4 regions of the Leeia speluncae genome follow, and region 1 is predicted to be linked to each of the others. Evidence: predicted binding sites of a transcription regulator. Region 1 holds the regulator's gene; each other region holds the start of a gene.
What was found. Region 1 encodes FNR, which switches genes on or off when oxygen is low (the NO sensors DNR and NnrR bind a similar motif). Its sites were predicted from a motif close to TTGATNNNNATCAA; they were not measured.
Positions count from the first base shown of each region.

Region 2: the regulator FNR is predicted to act here: its motif matches at 1,416-1,429, upstream of LIN78_RS06430 (NAD(P)H-dependent flavin oxidoreductase).
Region 3: the regulator FNR is predicted to act here: its motif matches at 1,464-1,477, upstream of LIN78_RS16650 (quaternary amine ABC transporter ATP-binding protein).
Region 4: the regulator FNR is predicted to act here: its motif matches at 1,137-1,150, upstream of LIN78_RS09820 (FeoA family protein).

Region 1 covers NZ_JAJBZT010000016.1:16,926-20,064, forward strand. Annotated here, with positions in the region: gene LIN78_RS17495 (hypothetical protein) at 1-865, opposite strand, end outside; gene fnr (fumarate/nitrate reduction transcriptional regulator Fnr) at 1,245-1,997, shown strand; gene LIN78_RS17505 (LysR family transcriptional regulator) at 2,151-3,083, shown strand; gene LIN78_RS17510 (sensor histidine kinase) at 3,096-3,139, opposite strand, start outside.
Region 2 covers NZ_JAJBZT010000003.1:99,291-102,429, forward strand. Annotated here, with positions in the region: gene LIN78_RS06425 (hemerythrin domain-containing protein) at 1-115, opposite strand, end outside; gene LIN78_RS06430 (NAD(P)H-dependent flavin oxidoreductase) at 147-1,343, opposite strand; gene LIN78_RS06435 (FAD-binding oxidoreductase) at 1,604-3,013, shown strand; gene LIN78_RS06440 (FAD-dependent oxidoreductase) at 3,006-3,139, opposite strand, start outside.
Region 3 covers NZ_JAJBZT010000013.1:13,441-16,579, reverse strand. Annotated here, with positions in the region: gene LIN78_RS16655 (ABC transporter permease) at 1-153, opposite strand, end outside; gene LIN78_RS16650 (quaternary amine ABC transporter ATP-binding protein) at 146-1,324, opposite strand; gene LIN78_RS16645 (FAD-binding oxidoreductase) at 1,789-2,901, opposite strand; gene LIN78_RS16640 (aromatic ring-hydroxylating oxygenase subunit alpha) at 2,904-3,139, opposite strand, start outside.
Region 4 covers NZ_JAJBZT010000005.1:21,995-25,133, forward strand. Annotated here, with positions in the region: gene LIN78_RS09810 (efflux RND transporter periplasmic adaptor subunit) at 1-650, opposite strand, end outside; gene LIN78_RS09815 (ArsR/SmtB family transcription factor) at 767-1,114, shown strand; gene LIN78_RS09820 (FeoA family protein) at 1,236-1,499, shown strand; gene feoB (ferrous iron transporter B) at 1,506-3,139, shown strand, end outside.

The DNA.
Region 1 (3,139 bases):
TCAAAATTAAACGACTAATACGCTGGGCACCCAACCAAGGATCACCCTGTTTCACAAACCAACCGCCAGCTAAGTGACCATAGCCTTTGTCTTCTAAGAGCTGAATCACATGATATAGCGTATCTTTTTGCTGACCCAATTTACTAGAAGCCAAGGTCGTTGTTTGAGGTAGGCGTAAACAAATTCTATCTGGCGCCAAATCCATTAAACTTTTGACATACTCAGCGGCCGGTATACCAACAGCATCACCCGCACCAATCAGTACATCTACCGCTAAGTGGCTAACGGCCTGACTTTTCAATCGCCAAAGTGCAGATAACTGACTGGCATGAAAATAAATATCTAAAGGATTAATTGCCTGCAAATAAACATTTGAATATTCAGGAATAAATGCCGGCAATACGTTATTTTCACCTTGCAAACGCAATTTAAAATTAACCGTTCCACCTGTTTCAATTGCACCTTTTCCAACCTTACCCCACCAATTTTGGATAATTTCATCTACAGAAAGTCCATTTAATGGTAATTGTAATGTTGCAGAATTAATTCTCTTACCTTCATAATTGCACAAGCGAATTTCCCATTCACTTGCAATCGCTTTTGAAAGCTGAGTTTCATCACTCACTTTGTCAGGCCAGATTTCTGTCAAGCTAACTGGTAACGACATCCGGCCAACGACAGGTTTCTGCCAAGCGCGATGCAAAGCAGCATCGTTTAATCTTGGCTGACGATATTGTTTAGTGGTAGGAAAGACCGCAATATCTTCTAGCATCAGCGATAGCGGATGATTCCAAGCTCTCGGTACCACTACCGATGGGAATTCTACGTTACTGCAATCGTACTGATCGAGTTTTAAAGGGGTCATGGCATGTGTCTAATGTAATCATGTTATGGCTCAACTATGCCGTTTTACAAAACGCCTCGTCTTGATTTTCATCAAGTTCGCGATATGCCTCTTTGCTAGAGAACGCTCTTCATGCGGTAAAATTTGTTCTATATCAATAGATTGTCGACACCCAATGATTCTTAACATGGATTAACACACTTATTTTCCAATAAAACTTTATTACGAAAACAAATGTGATTAATCAGAAAAAACAATACACAATTACCTTTCATTTTTAATTACCGTTAACGGCGAAACAACAGAAATCACGCAAAACCACTATTTTCTTTGTTAAACCCTCATCGTAATTCATAAATTAGGGTAAAATGCATTCACAGTTTATTTGGCAGCCAACGCAATGACTACTTCAAGCACAATCTCTATTCAAGAAGTTTCTTTAAAGCACCTACGGGTTGCTTGCTCTAGTTGTAGCCTGAAAGAACTTTGCCTTCCCCTAGGTTTATCTGGCGAAGAAATGACCCAGCTAGACTCGCTCATCAGCCAACGCATGCGCATCAAAAAAGGTGAGCATCTGTACAGTGCTGGTGATCCAATGGCTTCTTTATATGCAGTTCGTCTTGGATTCTTTAAGATGAGCGTGGTTTCTGAAGATGGCAGAGAACAAGTAACCGGCTTCCAAATGGCTGGCGAACTACTCGGCATGGATGCCATTAGTAACGATACACATACTTGTAGCGCCATCGCGCTAGAAGACAGTGAAGTTTGCGAAATTCCATTTGCGGAACTAGAGCAATTAAGCCGTTCTATTCCATCTTTGCAGCACAACTTCTACAAAGTCCTATCGCGTGAGATCGTCCGTGATCACGGTGTGATGATGCTGCTTGGCAATATGAAAGCAGAAGAACGTCTTGCTGCGTTCTTAATCAATCTATCTCAACGCTTTGCCTTACGTGGTTACTCTTCTAAAAACTTTATTTTGAGAATGACCCGTGAAGAAATTGGCAGCTACCTTGGTTTAAAATTAGAAACCATTAGCCGTAGCTTCTCCAAGTTCCAAGACCAAGGTTTTATCCGTGTCTCTAATAAAGAAGTGGAAATCCTTGATCTAGAAGCCTTGAAAGCCCTACTTGCTGGATGCCCAGAGAAGTAAAACCGTTCATTCAATCACTTCGTTAGTGGTATGCCACTAACGAAGTGATCTCTCCTCAGCATCTCTCGTTTAATTTGGTAACTAATAAATTCTTCTCGGTTACCCGTCTATCTAGTATTCTTCTCTTCAAGCCAAATAATTAGGATCGACTCCATGCTTAGATTGAGTTTGGAAGCATTGCAGGTACTAGATGCAATTGACAGGGAAGGTAGTTTTTCTGCAGCAGCAGAAGCACTTCACCGAGTACCCTCTGCCATTACCTATATTGTACAAAAACTCGAACAAGACTTAGGCGTTCAGATTTTTGATCGCAGTGGACACCGAGCCAAGTTAACGCAAGCAGGTATCGAATTACTGATTGAAGGTAGACACCTTCTAAAAGCCGCAACGGCTTTAGAGTCCCGCATCAAACGAGCTGCATCTGGTTGGGAAACAGAGCTCACTATTGCCCTAGACACAGTAGTTCCAACGCCTGTTATTTTCCCCTTGCTCGAGCAATTTTATCAGCAAGTAAATGGCACAAAGATTCGGCTAACGCACGAAGTATTTGGTGGTTCTTGGGATGCGCTCGTCGAAGGCCGTGCACAGCTTGTCATCGGCGCCCCCGGAGAATCCCCATCAGAAAATGATCTTGCATGTCACCAAATTGGGCAAATTGATTTTATTTTTTGCGTAGCCCCCACACATGCGCTTGCCAAAGTACCAGAACCATTATTAGCGAGTGACATTATGTGGCACCGCTCCGTTGCCGTGGCAGATAGTTCAAGGCAATTAGCCCCGCGCTCTTCAGGCATTCTCCCTGGCCAAGAAACCTTGCTCGTACCTGATATGCGCACCAAGCTAACGGCTCAATTAGCAGGCATCGCCTGTGGCTACTTGCCAAGAACACTAGCAGAACCCTACTTACAAAGCGGGCGGCTCATTCGCAAAGAAATTAATGAAAAACGAGCGAATGCCCATTTTAATTTAGCGTGGAAAAGCAAAGAAGAAGGCAAAGCACTTCAGTGGTGGATTGAGCAACTATCTACACCCTATTGGTGTAATAAAATTATGGAAAGCTGCGCGCTACTCAATCAGCCGTATTAAACAGCGGCAACCTTATTGTACCGACAATGGCAGTATAATTCTTGCTTCACAGCCGC
Region 2 (3,139 bases), on a different contig from region 1:
TATTAGCTGCAGATTGCATCGCGTCCGGGCAATTGCCTTCCAACTCTAAATGACTCACCAAGCGAATCAAGTTCTGGCAAAACTTACGGATGCGACCGTGACAAGCCTCTAGCATTTCTAGAGGAGTCTCCAAAGAGGGTATTTCTTCATGCAACAGCAATTTGAACTCCTTCATCCTGTTCCAACTGAGGCATTACACCATTCAGCAGGTAATTAATTAGCTCTCTCACAGGACGAACTGCGTTACCAAATGGCAACGATTCGGATCCTCTGAAGAACAGCCCCTTGCTGATCTCCCCTTTTAATGCTGCAGCCAGTTGTGAATCGATACAAAACTGACCGATTTTGGCAATCCCATCGCGTAATCCACACGCAGACAAACAATTTAGTCCAGTGGTACAACGAGAGGCATCACATTTTGCCTTTGACTGCAGGAAGCTTTCACGCTTCAGATAGTTTTTTAACCATGGTGTTAATACACCGCGAGCAGGCAAACCAGCCACACTCATAAATTCAACAATATCATCCTTGCCAGCACCCGCTAGCACAGACTTAAAGTTTGGATGCGCATCGCCTTCTTGAGAAACGGCAAACGCAGTGCCTAATTGCACACCAGAGGCCCCCCAACGGAACACATCTTGCACTTTGTCGTAACTATTAATCCCACCAGCAACAATCAGTGGGATCTCATTTTCAATGCCCATTTCGCGGAATAATTCCAGCGTACCTTCTAGCACAACATCAAAATCAAATTTACGATCACCCAAATCATCAATTTTGGCAGCACCTAAGTGGCCACCCGCAAACTTTGGATGCTCGATCACAATCGCATCTGGCTTACGGCCTTTTTTCATCCATTTTTTCAGCACCAGCGCAATGCCACGTACTTCTGACAAAATCGGAATCAACGCCACATTCGGGTGATCTGCAGCCATTTCAGGCAAATCAAACGGCAAACCAGCACCCATTACGATTGCATCTGCACCGCTTTCGCAGGCTTGACGAACATAGCGCGCATGGTCTGCAACCGCCTTCATCACGTTCACCGCAATTAAACCATTACCGCCAGATAATGCTTTTGCCGCTTTAATCTCACGATCTAACGCCGTTAAATTCGCTTGATTAAGTATTTCTTGGTCCCGTACACGGTGACACATCTCTAACAAATCAGGATGGTGGTGTTTTAAATCCACACTTGCCAATGTACCAACAGCCCCTTCTCTCGCAACGCTGCCAGCAAGGCTATGCGCAGACACCCCTACGCCCATACCCCCTTGGACTACCGGCAAAACCGACTTGCCACGTAGGCGCAACAAAGGGAAAGGAGAACTGATCTGAGACATAAGAGCCTTTCAAAAAGAGTATTTCTAACTAATCATCTTTAATTAGAATGCCAGCAAAACAATTTAACTGTATTGAGTTGTATCAAAAAAGCAGAATAGACATTCTTCACGAAAGCAAAGAAAGCACAGGCAACCAAGATTTAATGACAAAGATTTACAACATAAACATATAAATCAATTACTTATCAGATGATTGTAACGGACTTAGTTGATAACACAGTATACTAATGGTCAAAAGAACGTCAGTTGGGATATAAAAATTGCAAGCAATTGTAGCCTTCACCACTATTGTCGGCGCTGCGAATGTACTCACCCAAGCAGCAGAAGTTGCCCCATATTGCCAAGATTGGCGTGGTCGTTACCACGGTTCTGTTATGGCAGTGATTCGCCCGGCAACCACAGATGAAGTCTCTAAAGTGGTGCAGTATTGCCACGCCAATCATATTTATGTAATCCCGCAAGGTGGAAACACCGGTCATTGCGGTGGTGCAGCCCCCACCCAACACACGCCAGCCATCATTCTATCTTTAAGCCGGTTAAACCACATTCACTGTATTGATACAGAAAACCAAACCATTACCGTTGGCGCTGGTTGTACACTTGGCCAAATCCAGACCATCGCCAGCCAGCATGATCGTCTCTTTCCCCTATCATTAGCGGCAGAAGGCAGCTGCCAAATTGGCGGCAATTTATCGACCAATGCGGGTGGTGTTCAAGTTTTACGCTATGGCAATATGCGCGACCTTACCTTGGGCTTAGAGGTGGTTTTGCCAGATGGTAACGTTTTAAACTCACTGAGCGGGTTACGCAAAGACAATACCGGCCTAGATATCAAACAGTTGTTTATTGGTGCAGAAGGCACGCTAGGTATTATCACAGCCGCAACGCTTAAGTTATTCCCTGCCATCAAACATCAAACCACAGCACTTATCTCACTCGCATCGCCATCCGACGCCGTGCAGCTATTAAATGCAGCGCAATTGCAATTTGGAGATCGACTCACCGCGTATGAGTTGATCTCTCATATTTGCATGGGCTTAGTCACACAGCACATTCCCGGCGCAAAATTACCGCTAAGCGAAACAAATGAGTGGTATGTTTTAATGGAGGTATCAGACACGTGGGAGCACTCCCCGCTTACCGAGATGGTGGAAAGTTTCCTAATGAACCAAACTAGCGTGATTGATGCCGTCATCGCCCAAAGTTTGCAACAAACCCAAGCATTGTGGACATTAAGAGAATCTATTTCAGAAGCGCAGAAAAAAGATGGGCTATCGATTAAACACGATATTTCTGTACCTACCTCACAGATGGAACACTTTATTCAAGTCACCAGTCGCATCCTACAAGAAGATCAGGCAGATTATCGATTACAGATTTTTGGGCATCTGGGAGATGGCAATTTACATTTTAATGTAGGAAAGGCACCCGAAAGCCAATTGGACCTCGTGCCACTGGAAAAGCATATTAATCATCTGGTGTACGAACAAGTAAAGCAAGTAAATGGCTCTATTAGTGCAGAGCATGGCATCGGACAATTAAAAAACAACGAACTACCGCGATATGCAGATCCGGTTAAAATTGCCCTCATGCAACAAATTAAACAGGCACTAGACCCACAAGGCATCATGAATCCCGGCAAGGTTTACCCAAGCTCTTCAGCTAGCTAACGCGACCTAGTATTTTATCGGCCGCACGGTAGCCCCACCAAGCGGCCTCTTCAAACACCGAATAGCCAGATAAATCTGAATGTGCAAAAAGGACTCGCCCACTTTGTGCGCGAAGCTGCTTCAACC
Region 3 (3,139 bases), on a different contig from region 1:
AACGCCTTCGGCGAATACATCCACAATCTTGCCGATGGTATCGAAACCACCAGAGTAATTGTCTAGCAAGTACTTAACAAGCTCGTTAACCCAATCACCTAGCGGTAGATAGCTGTGCGGATTTGCCAGGAAATTATGTAGAAAATCAGACATGTAGACCTCGCTGGGAAATTCTGGTCAGAACACTGTAAGAAGACAATACGCCGACGTAGTGACCGTTATCATCCATTACTGGCAGCGGTGTGCGCTGACCAAGTAATCTTGGCAATACATTTTGTAGTACAGAACGATGGCTGATTGGATCAACTGTAATTAGATTATCAATTGAAACAGATTGGCCTACCGAAGCTTTCGCACGTTCTGTTGGCAACAAGCCTAGGAAGTGATTGTCTTTCGACAAGCAAACACACCATGCGTAATCGTTTAGTGCGTTTTCGCTAATGGTTTCGCCTTGTTTCAAGACTGGAATAGCATGCGTATCTAGCATGTCTTTTGCCATCAAGTAACGAGACGTATCCACGCTCTTGAAGAATTCACGTACGTAATCTTCAGCCGGATTTTCTACGATTTCTTGCGGTGTACCTACTTGAACTAAGCGGCCACCTTCCATAATGGCAATGCGAGTACCAATTCTTAGCGCTTCTTCCAAATCGTGAGAAACGAAGAAAATAGTACGGCGATGTTCGCGTTGTAATTTCAACAGAACATCTTGCATCTCAGAGCGTTTTAGCGGATCTAGCGCAGAGAACGCTTCATCCATCAGCATTAGAGATGGGTTTACCGCTAGCGCACGAGCTAAGCCCACACGCTGCTGCATACCACCAGATAATTGGTGTGGATATTTCTGAGCAAAAGCAGCAAGACCTACTTGCTCTAGAACGGTCATGGCTTGCATTTCGCGTTGTGCTTTAGGCACACCAGCGACTTCTAAACCAAACGCAGCATTCGCAACGACGGTACGGTGTGGCATCAAAGCAAAGCTCTGGAACACCATACTCATGTCTTTACGACGCAAGTCGATTAGTTTTTGTGGGGGCAGCTTAGCAACATCCTCACCATCGATGATGATTTTGCCATCTGTTGGTTCAACCAAGCGGTTAATCAAACGAATTAATGTTGATTTGCCTGAACCAGACAAACCCATCAATACGAAGATTTCACCTTCATCCACGTCGAAAGAAACGTTATTGACGCCTACGACTTGGCCTGTTTTTTCAAAAATCTCTTCTTTTCGTTTACCTTGCTTAAGCAGGTTAACCGCGTCCATTGGTTGCGGTCCGAAAACCTTGTAGAGATTCTCTACCCTAATCTTACTCTGCTGCATCTCCCCTCCTCGGAATCTGACAAGCCCGGGTGATTTACCCGGCCAGACAAACTCTGCCTGTGAGCCCACCACAAATTACAGAAAAAAAACCAAAACCCTTGACAAACCTCGCGCTTCAAACAACTGACGGAGATCTGTTTTGATATTCGTCAAGTGACACGATATAAGCGTCAGAGCCCTTAAAGCAACTGCAGAACGACAACAAATTTAACCAAGGCGACATTGTGGGTATTTGTTTACAACTGCCAGTCATTTAGACTCTAACCACCTTGAAAACCGCATAAATACTCATATGCACGATAATGCACAGAATACTCGCCGCACATTTTTATCTGCTTGGCTTGATCTGACTTGCTGCAATACAGCATTTATCGAGATCAAAAAAAAGCAGCTACTGAATCCCTTCCACCAGTAGCTGCCATTCCCCCCAACAAAACGGTACTTACACCGATATGGGCCGATTGTTAGCGATCCAGCACCACATCAGTTTTTGGGATGCTGCAACATGGCAGAATCCATCCCTGATCAATTTCACGCTGGCGAATACCACCGCCATGCTTCATATCCACTTCACCTGACACTAATTTAGTCTTACATGTGCCACAAAGACCTTGTGAGCAAGAAGATGGGAAACGCATGCCCGCTTCTTTCGCTGCCGCCAATAGTGTTTTTGGCGGTTGGCAACTAACCACTAGATCAGATTTAGTAAATGAAAGCTTAAAGCCATCACTTGAACTATCCGCATCCCCTGCAGGAACATCAGCAGTCTCTTCTGAAGCCGCATTTAGCGTTTCGAAAGAGAAGCTTTCCTCATGATAATGCGTCATGTCAAAGCCAAGGCTTTGCAATACATTTTTTACCGCGGTCATATAAGGTGCAGGACCACAACAGAACACTTCACGCTCTTTATAATCAGGCGCAATGAGTTCTAGCATAGGCGCACTTAGATAACCTAAGTAACCTGCATAGTCTTCATCTACACCAGGGCGTTCGCAAATGACCGCATGGCGAAAGCCTGGCTGATGCCTAGACATTGCTTGTAATTCACGTGCAAAGATCACGTCACTTGGTGATCTTGCGCTATGAAGAAAAACGATGTCACGGTTACTACTCATGTCAACATGCGCACGGCTCATGGACATTAGTGGAGTAACCCCACTACCCGCAGATAGATACAGATACTTCGGTGCATTTGGGGCCAAAGAGAACGAGCTAAACTCGCCAGATGGGCCTAGTACACTCACGTCATCACCAACTTTAAGGTTGTCATGCAACCAGTTGGACACCACCCCGCCAGGCACACGTTTGACGGTAATCGAAACGGTATCTGGACGAGTTGGCGTACTAGAGAGGGTGTAACAACGGTTCACTGTTTCGCCATTAATATTCAGTTCCAGCGTTAAGAACTGCCCAGGATGATACGCGAAACGCCTTGGCTCGATGCTACGGAACACAAAGGTTTTCACATCATGGGTTTCCTGGCGGATGCCGACACATTTAACTGTATCGTCTACTCCAGGTTGCCAAGCACTGGGGGCGGCTTGGCTAAAATCAGGCAAAGTCAGTGTAGTTGTCATTTTTAGTCACCGATCAGTGTTTTCATACGATTGATATACCAGTTAGAGAATTTCTCTACTAGTGTCTCTGTGTAAGGAGAGTAAGGACCAGGTTGATACTCTGGGCTTTTCGATCCTTTGTGTGATTCTTCCACCAAGAAACGGTCTTGTGAGTTAGTTGCGTTCCACACAGCCGTTAAGTTTTCTACTGTGTAATCCACACCTTCTACCGCATCTTTGTTAACCAACCATTTAGTGC
Region 4 (3,139 bases), on a different contig from region 1:
CAAGTTACTTTGCCTGCTTTTGCTAATTGTTCTGCCACCGACTGAGAAACATATGCCACGGCACGAAGTTTTGATGGATCAAATAACGTCATCAACGCCACGCCCGGCGCAGCGATTGTTCCTTTTTCAACCGAGGTTTCACTTACAACCCCATCAAACGGTGCGGATAACTGCGAAAAACTAGACTGCGTCACCGATTGGCTCACCCCGCCAGAAAGGGATTGCACGGTTGCCAAAGCGGCATCGTAGTTCGATTGCGCAGTATCTAAAGACGCCTTGCTAACAAACTGCTGAGCCACTAATTGCTTGGTGCGCTGCAAATTGGCTTCCGCATTTTTTAGCTGCGCCTTCGCCGCACTGAGTTGCCCTGCAGAAATAGAAATGCCATTTTGTAAGACGCGGTTATCCAATCGCACGAGCAACTGCCCTGCTTTGACCTTGTCGCCCGCATTGACCAACACATCGGTCACCCTCGCCTGAATATCCGAAGACAATTGCACCGTATTCACAGCTTGTACGCTTGCAGTCAAACGGATTCCTTGATGTACTTGCTTCATTTGCACGGTGTAGCTAGCTTGAGTTCCCCCAGCCATCGCTGCAGTAGCAAGCAGCACATTGGCAAAAAGCGCGGTCAGGAGACTTTTTTTCATGGCATTTACTTTTAATTTACTATATAACCATATAGTAATATGCTTTTATAAAAAATCAAGTACATTTTGATGTAGTAGATGCGCTAAAATGAAAAGTACAACAGAAGGAATTTGTTATGGAAATGCTCAATGATGCGGCGTTAATCAAAGTGGCTAGTTATTTCAAAGCACTTTCAGAGCCAACTCGCTTAAAACTATTAAATGCAATGCGTGACGGCTGCAAAACGGTTAGCGAACTCAAAGAACTCACCGGTTGTAGCCAAGCGAACACGTCTAAGCACCTTGCTATGCTGCTAGAAGCCGGCTTAGTTTCCCGCTTACAAAAAGGCAATCAAGCGATTTACTCAATTGCGGATGAATGCACTTACGAACTTTGCGATATTGTCTGCGGCAACGTGGCCAAGATTTTGCAGCGAGATGCAGTCATCAGCGCTGCATTACAAGGCATTAACCCGAATAGTTAAAGGGAAACTTGTGACTAGAATCATGATTTGCATCAAAGCTTTGATATAAAGCGATTGTGATTCAAATGAGAGCTTGATAGCATCTGATAATCAATATCGTTTAGATTTCGGATTGAAGATCATGACCGCCGTTCCGCTACATACCTTACCCAAAGGTGCACATGCCAAGATTATCAGTATTGATATTCAAGAGGCGTTCGGCGCTCACGATGAAAAAGTTACCTTGCGGTTGAAAGAACTAGGGTTTCTTCCCGGTGCAACCTTAAAAATCATCGGCTACGGTCTATTTGGAAAAGACCCTATCGCCGTCCAAATTAACGGGACGAAGTTTGGTTTACGTCGTCGCGAAGCAGAGAAAATCCTCGCCGTTCCTCATAAGGCCTAAAGAAGCATGAATGCAGCTCCATTCCGGTTTGCCCTTGTGGGTAATCCAAACTGTGGCAAGACCGCCTTATTTAATCGCTTAACAGGTTCTAGAGCCAAAGTAGCAAACTACGCTGGCGTTACTGTCGAAAAAAGGATTGGCCAGTTTCTCGCAGGCGAGCAAACAGCTGAAATCATCGATCTTCCGGGTACATATAGCCTTTATGTCGCCTCCCCTGATGAGCAAGTAGCAAGACGCGTAATCTTAGGCGAGATGGCGGATGAAGCCAGCCCGGATGCATTGATTGCGGTTGTCGATGCTACCAACCTAAAACTAGGCCTACGCTTAGTGTTAGAGCTAAAAACCCTTGAGATTCCAATGGTGCTCGCGTTAAACCTAGCCGATGCAGCCGAACATCGAGGCATCCGGATTAACGTTGCAGAATTAAGCCAACGCTTAGGTTTACCGGTAGTAGAAACCGTCGCGGTAAGAAAGTCAGGCGTTAATGCGCTATCGCAAGCGATGCAAAAGATGGTTGTACCCAATGCCACCAAAAGAGAAGGCATTCATCTGCCTGATCGGGTTGAGGATATCGAAAGCCTGTATGCGCGGATTGATCAGATTCTTGAAGGCTGTGTTACCGCACCAGCCAACCCACCCCGCTGGCAAGAGGTGTTAGATAGCCTCATCATGCACCCAGTGGCAGGCTTGGTGATTTTGCTGACGATTTTATTTCTCATGTTCCAAGCTGTTTTTGCTTGGGCAAGCCCCTTAGTCGATGCAATTGACGGCGCCGTTCAATGGATTGGCGCTCAAGCAGGCGCACTTTTACCCGCCGGTATTTTGCAAGACTTTGTCGTGAACGGTTTAATTGCCGGCACGGGTAGCGTACTGGTATTCCTTCCCCAGATTATTATCTTGTTTGCCTTTATTTTGGCACTAGAAGACTCCGGCTACTTACCACGCGCGGCCTTCTTGCTTGATCGACTCATGCGAGGGGTTGGATTATCTGGCCGCTCTTTCATTCCTCTGTTATCTAGCTTTGCCTGTGCGGTGCCAGGCATCATGGCGACCCGATCAATCGCAGACCCGAAAGAACGACTCATCACCATTATGGTCGCTCCGTTAATGACCTGTTCGGCAAGGCTACCTGTTTACGCCTTAGTCATCGGGGCATTTGTGCCAAAGGCAACCGTATGGGGAGGATTTAATCTCCAAGGGCTAACCCTATTTGTGCTTTACATTGCGGGGATTCTTAGCGCGGCAGTCATTGCTTGGATACTACGCCGCAATCAAAAAGCGGATGATGATTTTCCGCTACTACTAGAGTTACCAAGCTATCGCTGGCCGCATCTTTATCACTTCCTGATGGGTCTAAAAGAAAGAGCATGGATCTTTATTCGCCGTGTGGGCACGATTATTCTAGCGCTATCCATTTTGCTATGGTTCTTAGCAACTTACCCCCATGCACCAGTGAATGCCACCGCCCCTGCAATTGAATACAGTTTTGCGGGGATGTTAGGTAAGTTTATGCAGCCAATATTTGAGCCACTAGGCTTTAGTTGGCAAATGTGTATTGCGCTAATCCCCGCGATGGCAGCACGAGAAGTGGCGGTGAGCGCCTTAGCAACGGTCTACGCAGTTGGTGGAGGCGATGCGGC